DNA from 2 places in the Blautia sp. SC05B48 genome. Region 1 is predicted to be linked to the other one. Evidence: predicted binding sites of a transcription regulator. Region 1 holds the regulator's gene; the other holds the start of a gene.
The links. Region 1 encodes HrcA, which represses chaperone genes, less so after heat shock. Its sites were predicted from a motif close to TGTTAGCACTCNNNNNNNNNGAGTGCTAACA; they were not measured.
Positions count from the first base shown of each region.

Region 2: clpB (ATP-dependent chaperone ClpB) is a predicted target of HrcA. The motif match lies at 1,353-1,383, and genes of this name have one in related genera.

Region 1 is NZ_CP040518.1:2,463,738-2,471,438, forward strand. Features, by position in the region: gene EYS05_RS11335 (ABC transporter substrate-binding protein) at 244-1,479, shown strand; gene EYS05_RS11340 (carbohydrate ABC transporter permease) at 1,558-2,436, shown strand; gene EYS05_RS11345 (carbohydrate ABC transporter permease) at 2,448-3,302, shown strand; gene EYS05_RS11350 (glycoside hydrolase family 172 protein) at 3,344-4,453, shown strand; gene EYS05_RS11355 (ABC transporter substrate-binding protein) at 4,469-5,722, shown strand; gene hrcA (heat-inducible transcriptional repressor HrcA) at 5,899-6,942, shown strand; gene grpE (nucleotide exchange factor GrpE) at 6,961-7,596, shown strand; gene dnaK (molecular chaperone DnaK) at 7,650-7,701, shown strand, end outside.
Region 2 is NZ_CP040518.1:364,796-372,496, reverse strand. Features, by position in the region: gene EYS05_RS01565 (IS30 family transposase) at 1-1,160, opposite strand, end outside; gene clpB (ATP-dependent chaperone ClpB) at 1,479-4,061, shown strand; gene EYS05_RS01555 (DUF4250 domain-containing protein) at 4,346-4,519, shown strand; gene EYS05_RS01550 (MarR family winged helix-turn-helix transcriptional regulator) at 4,818-5,336, shown strand; gene EYS05_RS01545 (ABC transporter ATP-binding protein) at 5,329-7,491, shown strand; gene EYS05_RS01540 (ABC transporter ATP-binding protein) at 7,488-7,701, shown strand, end outside.

The sequences.
Region 1 (7,701 bases):
ACATACTCTCCTTTATGTCGAAAACAAATTAATGAAACCGAATCCAGCTGTGAAAAAAAGCCGTTACAAATATAGATTATATAAAAGGATTATAAAAAATTAACAACAAAAATACAAGAGAACGAAAAATAATATAAAGAAATCATAAAATATTGTATTTAGAATGAGGGGGCTCTCTGGTATCCTTAAACCATCAAAAACAGGTGTGGACAAACACGAAAATGTCCAGAAAGGAAGAAAGATATGAAGAAAAAAGTAATGAGTGCAGTTTTGGCAGCAGCGATGGTTGTGGGTATGGCAGGTAACGTGGTTACTGTTTCCGCAGAGGAGAAATATGATCTTACCTTATACAGCATCGACACCACAGACCCGGATTTTGAGGACTGGCTTGCAAATGTGGAAGATGCCACGGGCCTGAACATTAATGTAATTGCGGCACCTACAGATACAGATACCCGTCAGCAGAAGATCACCACAATGCTTTCCACAGGAGATGCTTCCGTGGATGTCATTCAGATCAACGATGAGATGAGTGCGGCATTTAAAAATTCCGGATGGCTGGAAGGACTGAATGATACAGTAATGACAGATGATATCGCTGATCAGTTTGCCCAGGGATATGTAAAGAATATGATCACAGATAAGGACGGAAACATTATCGGTGTTCCAGGCTATACAGGATATTTTGCATTCTGGGTAAATCAGGAGATCATGGATGAGGTCGGAATCAAATCCATTGATACAAAAGAGGATTTCATGAAGTATATGAAGGCTGTTTCCAAGGACGGAAGATTCGGCTACGGCGGTTCCTGGGAGAAAACTTATGCATTTAACGAGCTTGCACAGTTTGTAAACATGTTCGGCGGCGATTATTTTGACTGGACCAAAGAGGAAAACAAGGAAGCAGTTCAGTTCCTCCACGATCTGGTTGCTGATAAAGAAACATCCATCGAGCAGATCGCTGATAAATATGAGCAGATGAATCCGAAGATCAATGACGGAAAATACGGATGCTGGTTCATGTGGGGCCTTGGAACAGATTATGCAAAGGCAGATATGCTTGGCGCAGATAAGATCCACATGGAAATGGTACCGGATTTCAGCGGCAAGGGAGAGCGTGCGATCTTTACAGATTCCTGGAGCTATGTTCTCAACAAAGCATCCAAGAATAAAGATGCAGCTGTGAAATTCCTCCAGTATATGGCTGATGAAGGCGGAATGGAAGCTTCCTATAAAGCATTTGACAGATATCCTGCAAGAAAGGATGTTGCAGAGAAGGTAGTTCCGGATTCTGACCCGGCAAAAGAAATGTACAGCAGATATGCAAATGAATGCAATGTACAGGGACGTCCGATGGTGGCACAGACAATGGAATTTATCAGCGATATGGGAACAATCTTCCAGTCCTGTATGAAAGACGAGATTACAGTTGATGAGTTCTGCAAGAAGGCTCAGGATGTGGTAGATATGTATAAGTAAAAGATATAAAAAAACAGCAATGTAAAGCAGAGGTAAAAGTCTGCTTTACATTGCTTGATGAACAGGGAGGAAAGTTCCATGACAATAAGCAAAAAAAATATGAAGTGGATACCATGGCTTTTGATCCTGCCGGTTGTACTGATTCGAGGTTTTACAACAGTATATCCCATTCTGATGACTGTGAAAAACAGCTTCTTTAATATCAGTATCCTTGCAGGTATCAATGAATTTATAGGCTTCAAGAATTACCTGAAGGTATTTTCTGATCCTAAAGTGCTCACATCGATCAGCTTTACGGCAATATTTGTGGTTGCTTCCATGATCTTTCATGTGATCCTCGGAGTTATCCTGGCACTGATCCTGAATATGAAATTCAAAGGCCGCCGTTTTCTGAGGACCATCGTGCTGATCCCGTGGGCTATGCCTGCAGTAGTAGCCGGTATGGCTGCAAAATGGGCATTTAACAATGATTATGGTCTGATCAATGATTTTATCCGCTGGTTTGTACCGGGTTACCAGAACAGCTGGCTGATCAATACAGGTACTGCAAGAGCAGCGGTAATTGCAATGGACCTGTGGAAGGACCTTCCGTTCTTTGCAATTCTTGTACTTTCCGGACTTCAGTTTATTTCCGGCGATATCTATGAGGCAGCAAAGGTAGACGGTGCAAACGGGATCCAGAGCTTTTTCCGGATCACACTTCCGCTGATCGCAAAAAATGTCCTGACTTTATGTATTCCGTTCACACTCTGGAGACTGACAACCTTCGATCTGGTTTATTCCATGACATCTGGAGGCCCTGGAGAGGATACTGCGCTGATCGCATACAGAATCACAACAGAAGCATTTACAAATCTAAACGTAGGATATGCTTCGGCGCTGGCTATGCTGCTGTTTGTTGTAATGGCGATCTTCAGCTGGCTGAATATACGTGTTATGAATAAGTTTGACAGTTAGGGGGAATTATCGTGAAGAATACAGGAAAATATAATGTTTATCATGGAGTGGTAGCCGTTGGAAGATGGGTTCTGTTTGCAGTTGTGGCTTTTCTGATCCTGTTCCCGGTTTACTGGATCTTTATTTCTTCGATCACACCGTCAGGAGAACTGTTTAAAACACCGATCGATTATCTTCCGGATCATCCCACACTGGAAAGCTATAAATTTCTGATACAGAATGTAGGACTGCTTTCAAAGATCGGAAATACAGTTCTGATCGTAGGCATTACACTTGTGATCAGTACCGTGCTGTGTGCAATGGCTGCCTATGGCTTCTCAAGATTTAACTCAAAGGGAGTTTCTGTTGCATTTGCGTTTGTTCTGGCTACCATGCTGATCCCTGAGGTTGTCACAGCCCGCCCGCTGTATGAGTTTATGCAGAAGGTAAAGCTGTATGATACATATCCGGGACTTATCCTTCTTTATATCAGTACCGTTATACCGTTTACGGTTCTGATCCTCAGAAACTTTGTCGGTGAGATCCCGATCTCACTGGAGGAGGCAGCTGCTATTGACGGCGCATCTTTTTCACAGAGACTGTTTACGATCGTTCTGCCGCTGATGAAGCCGGCAATCGCTACGGTTTGCATTATCAACTTTATTACCTGTCTGAATAACTTTTTCACACCGTTGTTTTATTCAAATGGTATTCAGGTACTTTCTGTTTCCATCGTACAGCTTCCGTTACGTGACAACATGTATGGAGTTCCGTGGGATCTGGTCAGCGCCATGGGATGGATCATCCTTCTTCCGATCATTATCTTTGTAGCTGTTTTTGAGAAACAGATCATGGATGGTATCATGGCAGGTGGAGTAAAAGCGTAAATATAATATTTTTAATTTCCAAAAGAGAGGAGAAAACAGATATGTATCAGGCATTTACAGGCGGACTGGGAGGGATCGCACTTGCAAAGCATGGAAAAAGCCGTGCGATCAACGCAGAAAATCCTCATGGAGAAAAAGGCAGAGGCGGTATGGCTGCAAGTCATCTGGGACCGTCCAGAAAAGGAAGCCCGTGTCTCAGGGATATTGAGCCGGGAACTGTGGTAACTCTGGCAGAAATGGAAGGACCGGGACAGATCAATCATATCTGGATCACCGTTGATAACAAGACTACAGAGGCAGATTGCTTTGTACTGAGAGATCTTGTGATCCGTATGTACTGGGATGACGAGGAAACTCCTTCCGTGGAAAGTCCTCTGGGTGATTTCTTCTGCTGCGGATTCGGAAGGGAATGTTTTGTAAATTCTGTTCCGGTGGCTGTTGTTCCAAACAGGGGCTTTAACTGCTATTTCCCGATGCCGTTTAAGAAGAAAGCAAAGATCACACTGGAAAACCAGCATGCAAATAAAATCCCGGCTTTCTTTTATCAGGTAGATTACTGTCTCTATGATGAGCTTCCGGACGATATTGCTTATTTCCATGCGCAGTGGAGAAGGGAACGGTTGACAGAAAAAACAAAAGATTATACAATTTTGGATGGAGTAAAAGGAAAAGGCCATTATATAGGAACCTACATGGCACTTACCACACTGGAACGTTACTGGTGGGGCGAGGGAGAAATGAAGTTTTATATTGACGGAGATGAGGAGTATCCGACCATCTGTGGAACAGGAACGGAAGATTACTTTGGTGGTTCCTGGAGCTTTGCCAAACAGGTGGATGGAAAAACCGTGGAACAGAATTATAACACGCCGTATCTGGGATATCCGTATTATTCTGCCCATGACGAGCTGATCCACAATTTTTATCATAATGATGACTGCCCGCCAATGAGAGGCTTTTACAGATGGCATTTACAGGATCCGATCTGCTTTGAAGAGGATCTTCGCGTTACGATTCAGCAGATAGGCGTCGGATACCGTGGCCTGTTTGAACGACAGGATGATGTGGCAAGTGTAGCGTACTGGTATCAGACACTTCCTCATGCACCGTTCCAGCCGTTGATGTCAAAAGAGGATAGATGGCCCAGATAAAAAGGGTGGTAGAGATTGAAAAAACAGGTATTTTGCGGGGTATTTGCCCTGGCTCTGGCAGTGACAGGATGTGGAGTCCAGAAGAAGGAGGCTGCATCTGATATTGTGCCGGAGAACAGACAGGAACTGACGATCCTTCATGTGGATGCAGGCACAGAAGGCTTTGATTCTTTTATCAGCCAGGCGGAAAAAGATCTTGGAATAAAGATCCATATTGAAAAATGTCCGGCCAATGCGGACAATCGCCAGGCCAAAATAGCAACTCTTCTGACATCAGGAGATGATTCTGTTGATCTGATCACAGTAAATGATGAGATGATATCCGAATTTAAACATAAGGGATTTCTTCTTCCGTTGGAAGATACGGTTATGACAGAGGAGACAGCGGCGAATTTTCTGCAGGAATACCTGAAAGAAATATGCATGTCAGACGGACATATTTTTTCGGTACCGTTCAGGATGGATATCATGGCATTCTGGGTGAACCAGGAATTGCTGGATCAGGCTGGTCTGGACAGACTCTCCTGTCTCAGTGATCTTGAGATCCTTCAGAAAAAGCTTCAGAATACGGGAAAATATGCATATGGGGATGCATGGGAGATTTCTTACATATATAATAGTATCAGCGAGTATGTCGATTTTTTCGGAGGAGATTATACAGACTGGACGGATCCGAAAACAAGAGAAGCGGCAGAATATATGAAGCGAATGCTGGATACAGGGATGATATCAGAGGAGAATCTGATCGACCAGCATGACCAGCTGAATGAAAAATTTATAAACGGCCAGTATGGATGTATGTTTATGTATACCGGTGTGTTGAGTACTTTTCAGAATGCAGGCGTGTATGGAAAAGATAAGATCCATATGGCACCATTTCCGGAATTTGACGAGAAGGTGACCAATATCGCAACCTGGCAGTATGTACTGAATAAAAATTCTGATCATAAAGAAGCAGCTCTGAAGTTCCTTCAGTATGTGTCCGGATATGAGGCCAGTAAAAATTACGGACAGCTGACAAAAATGTGTCCGGCAAGACTGGATGTGATCGAGGATAAGAATTTTGATCTGGATGGCATTGAAATGATCCGGCAATATCTGAAAGATTATAAGCTGAAAGCAAGACCACTGTGTGCCGATTCCATAGAAGCCGTTTCGTCCATGGGAACGGAATTTCAGAAATATATGCTGGGACAGAAAACAGAAGCGGAATTTTTTGCCGGGGCACAGAACTGCATAGACCAGTATTACAAAAAAGCATCGTACTGATGCTTTTTTTGTTTTGAAAAAATAAGAACTTTTTTTCAAAACATATTGACAAATATTTTACATGGTGATATCTTAAAGACTGTAGATGTTAGCACTCCACTAAAATGAGTGCTAACAGATGTAAAAAAAGAATCAACATCCGTCAGGAAAGAATAAAAAGGAAAGGAGATGGATTCATGGAAGAGGTGTTGAATGAGCGCAAGCAAAAAATCTTAAAAGCAATCATCAAGACCTATATGGAAACCGGAGAACCGGTTGGTTCCAGGACCATTTCCAAGTATGCGGATCTCAATGTCAGTTCCGCAACGATCCGAAATGAAATGTCAGACCTGACAGATATGGGCTATATCGTCCAGCCTCATACCTCAGCAGGAAGGATTCCTTCAGATAAGGGCTACAGACTTTACGTCAATGAGTTGATGAAGGAGAAGGAAGCGGAGGTCGCAGAGCTGCGAGATCTGATCATTGAGAAGACAGATAAGATGGATAAGGTGCTTAAGAAGGTTGCGAAGGTTCTTGCTTCCAATACCAACTATGCTACCATGGTTTCCGTTCCGCAGTACAGCGGCAACAAGGTCAAGTTCATCCAGCTGTCGAGGATGAGCGAGCTTCAGCTTGTGGCAGTGGTTGTCAGTGACAACAACACAGTCCGGAACCAGATCATCAATCTGGATGAGGAAATGGACGACCAGACGATCCTGAAACTGAATCTTCTTCTTAACACCAATCTCAATGGGATCCCGATCCAGGATATCAACCTTGGGATGATCGCCAGACTGAAGGAACAGGCAGGCAGCCACAGCGGTGTGGTGGCAACGGTTCTGGATGCAGTGGCAGCCACCATTCATGTGGAAGAGGAAGATATGGAGATCTATACTTCAGGTGCAACTAACATTTTCAAGTATCCGGAGCTTGCCGATAAAGAGAAGGCAACGGAGCTGATCTCCGCATTTGAGGAGAAGCATGAACTTGCCGATCTTGTAAAAGAACAGATGTCAGATGGAGAGAATACAGGAATTCAGGTTTACATCGGTGATGAGATGCCAATCCAGACCATGAAGGACTGCAGCATTGTAACTGCCAGATATGAACTGGGAGACGGAATGTACGGAACCATCGGGATCATCGGTCCCAAACGAATGGATTATGAGAATGTAGTGGACAGTCTGAAGGAACTGAAGAATCATCTGGATGACGTTTTGAAAAAGAAGAAAACTTAGAAAGGCGGTAGAAAAAAAGTGTCGGAGGAAACAAAGAAAACATCCGAAGAGCAGGAAGCGGAGAAGGAAATCCCCGTAACTGACGGAAATCAGGAAGAAGAAAACCTGACACCGGAGGGAGAAGATCTGCCGGAGGAAGAAAATAATACTCCAGGCGAAGAAGCTGCCTCAGAGGATAAAAAAGAAGAAAAATCAAAAACTTCCTTCTTCGGAAAGAAGAAAAAAGATAAATCTGAGCAGAAGGTGGAGGAACTTACCGATCGCCTGAAGCGTACCATGGCTGAATTTGATAATTTCCGTAAAAGAACGGAAAAAGAAAAATCCAGCATGTACATCATCGGAGCAAAAGAAATCGTTGAAAAGATCCTGCCGGTTGTGGATAACTTCGAAAGAGGTCTTGCACAGGCACAGGAAGGCGATGCTTTTGCAGATGGAATGAAAATGATCTACAAGCAGCTTACCACAACACTGGATGAGCTTGGTGTGAAGCCGATCGAAGCAGTGGGAAAGGAATTCAACCCGGATTTCCATAATGCAGTGATGCATGTGGAGGATGAAGAGGTTGGAGAGAACATCGTGGTGGAAGAATTCCAGAAGGGTTACACCTACAAGGATTTCGTAGTACGCCACAGTATGGTGAAGGTTGCGAACTAACTGACAACAAACTTTATTTTAACAGATACAGACTAAAACAGGAGGAAAAAATCATGGGAAAGATTATTGGTATTGACTTAGGTACAACAAACAGCTGTGTAGCCG
Region 2 (7,701 bases), 1.6 Mb from region 1:
AGAGTTACCTTGCTCTGGTTCAGTTGTGCGAAGCCGATACCTTTGGGAAGGATATAACGGATAAATTCATGGTTTTTTTCCAACTTGCCTTTCTGCCAGGACGACATAGGATCACAGTAGAAAACCCGGGATAAACGAGCTGTATCTCCAGGACGTTCAAATATTTCAGGGTCTTTAAAAGAGGAGCCATTGTCTGTGAGGATGACAGGAAATAACTTGTGGTATAGATCAGCTCCAAGCTGTTCATACAGCCAAAGGAAAACTTCCCTGATATTTTTACGGTTATCGGCTTCAAGCAAAAAAATGAGCATAAGGTTACAGTTACGGAATAACATAGTCAGAAGGACTTTCTCAGATTTTCCACCAGCTCCTTCCACAACATCTAACTCTACAACATTTGTGTCTGGATATTCTTCAAGATATTTTTCAAAATGATGGTATGTCCTGTTTTCCCGGTAGCCGGTGTTTTCAGGGGCTTTTCTGGTCTTGCGACGCTTTTTATAGCGTACTTTGCGGGGGAGGTCCAAATTGATAGCAGTAAAATATCCATGATCAATGTAGTTATACAATGTACGGATGGAACAATCGATAAGATGTTGATTGGAAGCGTAAATATGAGATAATGGCTGCCCTTTAAGGAGAAAAGGCGAAACCAGTTGATCCAATTGTTCCAGCGATTCAGGAGTCTGATTGATACCGGAACGGGAAGAAACCTTGATCTCATTATAAAGGTCATGGGCATAATGGGCACGGTAAAAATAGAAGTCATGGGAACAGGTCCGGATCTGTTTACAGTTATTACAGACGTAAGGTGGTTTTTTAAGTCTGTCACAAAGTATAGGAGTAAAATCACGGCAGTACACGGCGCAGCGTTTGGAACGGCATTTAAAGCATAATGACTGGCAGGAAAGGCTGCCACATACATTTCTTTTTTCACAGAAATGAAAGAACTGGCATTCTGAGCGTTTCTTCTGTAGGTCGTCCTGATAATGAGGAACATGTATGAGATGCCGCCGTATCTCCTTTGAGATGGTAGAGGAATCCTTGTTTAACCTCTGAGCGATCTGTGTAAAGTTTTCGCCAATCTGTATACCATGTTCGATAGCAGCACGGTCAGCGAGAGTAAGGTGTTTGTGATTCCCAATATTATTAGTAGCCATAAGTAAATCCTCCTTTGTAATAAAAATGGATCATTTCCGGTGATCGGAGGATATGGGCCAGTGTACCCTGGCATTTGTTATAGGATAGCTTATTGCAGGACTAAGTTCCACCCCTAATTTCAGCAAAAGAACATAAAGGGCTGAGAGTGGAAATTAGTTTTTCATTTTAGGGTCACAAAATCTTCACAAAATAACTAGCACTCACCTCTTGACAGTGCTAACAAATCGTGTTATATTTCTCCTAGAACAAGAAAAAAGCTACAGCATTTCCGAAACGAAAGTGCCGGAAGTGCTTTTTCAGGAATAGGAGGAAAGCCTATGAATATCAGTAAATTTACACAGAAATCCGTACAGGCTGTCCAGGATCTTGAGAAGGTTGCTTATGAATATGGCAATCAGGAGATCGAAGAGGAACACCTTCTGTATACTTTACTTACACAGGAAGACAGCCTGATTCTCAAATTGATCGAGAAGATGGAGATTCAGAAGGAATATTTTGTTGACACTGTTAAGAAAGCTCTGAATGCGAAGGTTAAGGTTCAGGGCGGAGAACTTCGCTTTGGTCAGTATCTGAACAAGGCACTGGTCAGTGCGGAGGATGAAGCCAAGGCTATGGGAGATGAGTATGTTTCTGTAGAGCATCTGTTTCTTTCCATGCTGAGATACCAAAGCCCAAGCATGAAGAAGATCTTTGAGGAGTTTGGAATCACCAGAGAGCGTTTCCTTCAGGCATTATCTACAGTCAGAGGAAACCAGAGAGTTGTCAGTGACAACCCGGAGGCAACCTATGATACCTTGAATAAATACGGTGAGGATCTTGTGGATAAGGCGAAGAACCAGAAGCTTGATCCGGTGATCGGCCGTGATATGGAGATCCGGAATATTATCCGTATCCTTTCCCGTAAGACTAAGAACAACCCGGTTCTCATCGGTGAGCCTGGCGTTGGTAAAACAGCAGCCATTGAGGGACTGGCACAGCGTATTGTGGCAGGAGATGTACCGGAAGGTCTTAAGAATAAGAAGATTTTTGCCTTGGATATGGGTGCGCTGGTTGCAGGTGCCAAGTATCGTGGCGAGTTTGAGGAACGTCTGAAAGCAGTACTTGAGGAAGTGAAGAAGAGCGAAGGACAGATCATTCTGTTTATCGATGAGCTTCATCTGATTGTGGGTGCAGGTAAGACAGACGGCGCCATGGACGCAGGAAACATGCTGAAGCCTATGCTTGCCAGAGGTGAGCTGCACTGTATCGGTGCAACAACTCTGGATGAGTACCGACAGTACATTGAGAAGGATGCTGCACTTGCTCGTCGTTTCCAGCCGGTTATGGTAAATGAGCCGACAGTGGAAGATACCATTTCCATTCTCCGTGGCCTGAAGGAAAGATATGAGGTATTCCACGGTGTTAAGATCACAGACAGTGCCCTGGTTGCCGCTGCCACACTTTCACACAGATACATTACAGACCGTTTTCTTCCGGATAAAGCCATCGACCTTGTTGATGAGGCCTGTGCGCTGATCAAGACGGAACTGGATTCCATGCCGACAGAGCTGGATGAGCAGAGACGTAAGATCATGCAGCTGGAGATTGAGGAGTCTGCCCTGAAGAAAGAAACTGACAACTTAAGTAAAGAGCGTCTGGCTGATCTGCAGAAAGAACTTGCAGAGCTGAGAGATACTTTTAATACCCAGAAAGCTCAGTGGGATAATGAGAAGCATTCCGTAGAGAAGCTCCAGAAATTACGTGAGCAGATTGAGGATATCAATAAACAGATCCAGAAAGCAAAACAGAATTACGATCTGGAGAAAGCAGCTGAGCTGCAGTACGGCGAGCTGCCGAAGCTTCAGCAGCAGCTGGAGGTTGAGGAGAAGCAGGTTAAAGAGAGTGACAGAAGCCTGGTACATGAGGCTGTCACAGATGATGAGATTGCCCGTATCATTTCCAGATGGACCGGTATTCCGGTAACCAAGCTGACAGAAGGTGAGAGAACCAAGCTGCTGGGCCTTGAGGATGAGCTGCACAAACGTGTAGTAGGACAGGATGAGGGTGTTCGTCTTGTAACAGATGCAATCCTTCGTTCCAAAGCCGGAATCAAGGACCCCACAAAGCCGATCGGTTCCTTCCTGTTCCTCGGACCAACCGGTGTTGGTAAAACAGAGCTTGCAAAGACTCTGGCTGCCACACTGTTTGACGATGAACAGAATATGGTCCGTATCGATATGAGTGAGTACATGGAGAAATATTCCGTGTCCCGTCTGATCGGAGCGCCTCCAGGATATGTTGGATATGAGGAAGGCGGACAGCTGACAGAGGCCGTTCGAAGAAAACCGTACAGTGTTGTTCTTTTTGATGAGATCGAGAAGGCTCACCCGGATGTATTCAATGTACTTCTGCAGGTACTGGACGATGGACGTATCACGGATTCCCAGGGACGTACGGTTGATTTTAAGAACACGATCCTGATCATGACCTCCAACATTGGTTCTCCATACCTTCTTGACGGTATCGACGAGAAGGGAGATATCAAACCGGAAGCACAGGAACAGGTTATGAATGATCTTCGTGGTCACTTCCGTCCGGAATTTCTGAACCGTCTGGATGAGATCATCATGTTCAAGCCGCTGACCAAGGATAATGTAGGTAAGATCGTAGATCTTATGGTCAAAGAGCTCAGCGACCGTCTGGCTGACCAGGAGCTTTCTCTGGAGCTTACAGATGCTGCCAAACAGATGGTAGTGGATAACGGTTATGATCCGGTTTACGGCGCACGTCCTCTGAAGCGTTATCTCCAGAATTATGTTGAGACACTGACAGCCAAGAAGATCCTTTCCGGTGATGTACATGCCGGAGATACCATTGTGCTGGATGTGAAGGACGGAGAGTTTACTGTCAGCACGAAGTAAAAAATAACTCCATAAATTTATGATAGATTGACAAGGAAAAGGACTGTCGGTTCTGATGGAAATCCATTTCAGGATGAAGATCAGAACCAGGCAGTTTTTTTCTGGACAGGGAATGGGATATTTTTATCAGATACTGAAGAAATAAAAAATCCTGAAAAATCTGCTCTGGCTCTTGACAAAAAATAAAATTGGTAAGATAGTAAATCTGATATTTCAGATCAGGCAGCTCTCCAGCAGCATCTGGGATATTGGATAAATATCAGATAAAAGGATGGAAACAGATTATGATACCAAAGGACCCGGTAATGCTTTTAAGCTACGTAAATACACAGCTGCGGGATTTTTACAGATCCCTGGATGCCTTCTGCGAGGACAGAGGACTTAACCGGAAAGAACTGGAGGATAAGCTTGATATAATCGATTATGCTTATGATCCGGCTGTGAACCAGTTTGTATAAGAAAATCAGGAACAGAAAGAAGTACCCGTTTCGAATAAAAAAATTCCGAAGCGGGTATTTTTTATGCGGAAAAATAGCAGAAAATAAATTAGCTTGGCAAATTAATAAACAGATTATAAACAGGGATAAAAGAAACTGTAAATCTTAAAAAAGTGTAAAATACACAAAAAACAGTTGCATTTTTTGTGCAGATGTATATTATATATAGTTAGCCGACTAATTAAAAAGAAAATGGCCACTGCTTCGTATATCATTAACAGGGAGCAGGTGTCTGATCGGATGAGAGAGGAGTGACAGCGTGTTTTGTAAGGAGGAAGATGAGAAAGAAAGGCAGAGCAGTTTTTTATCTCTGTTTATGAAGGTAGACCGTCATTTTATGACGAAATGCTTTGGTCAGATGCAGGAGCTTGGGATTTATCCGGGACAGATCCCGGTTCTGGGGCTTGTGTCCGGACGGGATGGCCTGAGTCAGCGGGAAATTGCAAAGATCCTGCATATCAAGCCGCCTACGGTAAATGTATCGATACAGAGACTGGAGAAAGCAGGCTTTCTTTATAAGAAACCGGATGAAAAGGACCAGCGTGTGACCAGGATCTACATGACAGAAAAGGGAAAGGAAATCAAGGCAAAAGCACTGGAACGGATCCATAAAAATGAGGCTGTAATGATGGAAGGCTTCAGTGAGGCGGAACAGTGCCTGCTTCGGAGATTTCTGGAGCAGATCCTTGTAAATATCGAAAAGATCCAGCCGGAGGAAGCCATAGAAAAGCTTCATCCGGATGAAATGACAGAAAGGAAGGAACAGAAACGTGATTAAACTGATGAAATATCTGAAACGATCTGCAGGTTACATCGTACTCATCATTGCGCTTCTTTTTCTTCAGGCATACTGTGATCTGTCTCTGCCGAATTACACATCAAATATCATCAATGTGGGAATTCAGCAGAACGGTATTGAAGACAGTGTTCCTGAGAAGATCAGAAAGACGTCCATGGACAGTCTGAAGCTGTTTATGGAGGAGGATGATGCGAAAACTGTGGATGGATTTTATGAGGAAGAGGGAGATGATCTGGTATTAAAGGATAAAATCTCCAAAGAAGACAGAGAAGAACTCAACGATATCTTCGGCAAACCGATGGTGATCGTTTCTACTCTGACGTCCGACAGTGAGGAATCAAAGGCAGCTCTTGCAAAGATGGGAATCCCGGAAGGGACTGATCCACTGGCGGCTCTTTCTCAGATGCCGGCAGAGGCTCTGGCTGCTATGAAGGAGCAGGTCGGAGAAAAGATCGACAAGATGCAGGAATCCATCATCACACAGGCAGGCGTTTCCTACGTTCGTGCAGAATATGAAGCCATGGGTGAAGATGTGGATGCCATACAGATGGATTACATGAAAGCAACAGGTATCCGCATGGTGCTGATGGCACTGGTCACCATGATGGCTGCAGTATGTGTGGTATTTCTTTCATCCAGAGTTGCTGCATCTATGGGACATGATCTCCGTGGGCTGGTTTATAACAAAGTCATAGGTTTTTCCAGCAGAGAGTACCATAAGTTTTCAACAGCATCCCTGATTACACGATGCACGAACGATATCCAGCAGATCCAGCAGGTAATGGCTATGATGTTCCGTATCGTGCTTTACGCGCCGATCCTTGGAATCGGTGGTGTGATCCGCGTGCTTCAGAGAGATTCCTCCATGACATGGATCCTTGGGGTGGCCATTGTACTGATCATGGCATTTATGGCAATGCTGTTCAGGATCGCAATGCCGAAATTTACAGCCCTGCAGACCATGGTAGATAAGCTGAACCTGGTAACAAGAGAAATCCTTACCGGTATTCCGGTTATCCGTGCATTCAGCCGGGAGAAACACGAGGAGGAGCGTTTTGAGGATGCAAATATCACTCTGACGAAGACAAACCTCTTTGTAAACCGTTGTATGACATTTATGATGCCGGTGATGATGCTGATCATGAACGCAGTTTCCGTACTGACCATCTACAGCGGTTCTTATGCGGTAGACAGCGGAAGCATGCAGGTTGGTGATGTTATGGCATTTATCCAGTATGCAATGCAGATCATCATGTCATTTTTGATGATCACAGCAATGTCTATCATGCTGCCGAGAGCAAATGTATCTGCACGCCGTATCAACGAGGTGCTTGAGACAGAAGTCAGTGTCCAGGATCCGGAGGATCCGGTACAGCCTTCCCAGGATGTGAAGGGTACTGTAGAATTTGACCATGTAAGCTTCGCATATCCGGAGGCAGGAGAGAATGTTATCACAGACATTTCTTTCAAGGCAGAAAAAGGTGAGACAGTAGCGATCATCGGAAGTACAGGAAGCGGTAAGAGTACACTGATCAATCTGATCCCGCGTTTCTATGATGCAACAGAAGGATCTGTGAAAGTGGATGGCGTGGATGTCCGGAAAATGACACAGAAGGATGTCCGTGACAGGATCGGTTACGTTCCGCAGAAGGGTATACTTTTCTCAGGAACCATTGATTCCAATATCCGTTACGGAAAGACAGAGATTCCGGAGGATGCAGTGAAAAAAGCAGCAGAGGTTGCACAGGCTACGGAGTTTATCGACACCAAGCCGGAGCGATATAAGACTCCGATCGCACAGGGAGGAAGCAATGTTTCCGGTGGACAGAAACAGAGGCTTTCCATCGCCAGAGCTATCGCAAAGGATCCGGAGATCTTTATCTTTGACGACAGCTTTTCCGCACTGGATTTCAAAACAGACAGTACACTTCGAAAAGCTCTGAAAGAACATACAAAAGAAGCAACAACCATTATCGTGGCACAGCGTATCAGTACGATCTTAAATGCAGATAAGATCCTTGTACTGGACGATGGACATATGGCAGGGATCGGAAGCCATAAGGAGCTGATGAAATCCTGCGAGGTATATCGCCAGATTGCCATGAGTCAGTTATCAGAGGAGGAATTGGCATGAGTCAGCAGAGAAGAAGAGGCCCGATGGGCGGACACGGAATGCAGCCAACAGAGAAGGCCAAGGACTTCAAAGGCTCCATGAAAAAGCTCTTTGGCTATATGGGCAGATATAAATTCCGTTTTATCCTGATGTTTATCTTTGCAGTGGCAGGTACAGCGTTTAATATTGCAGGCCCGAAGATCCTTGGAAAAGCTACCACAGAGCTGTTCA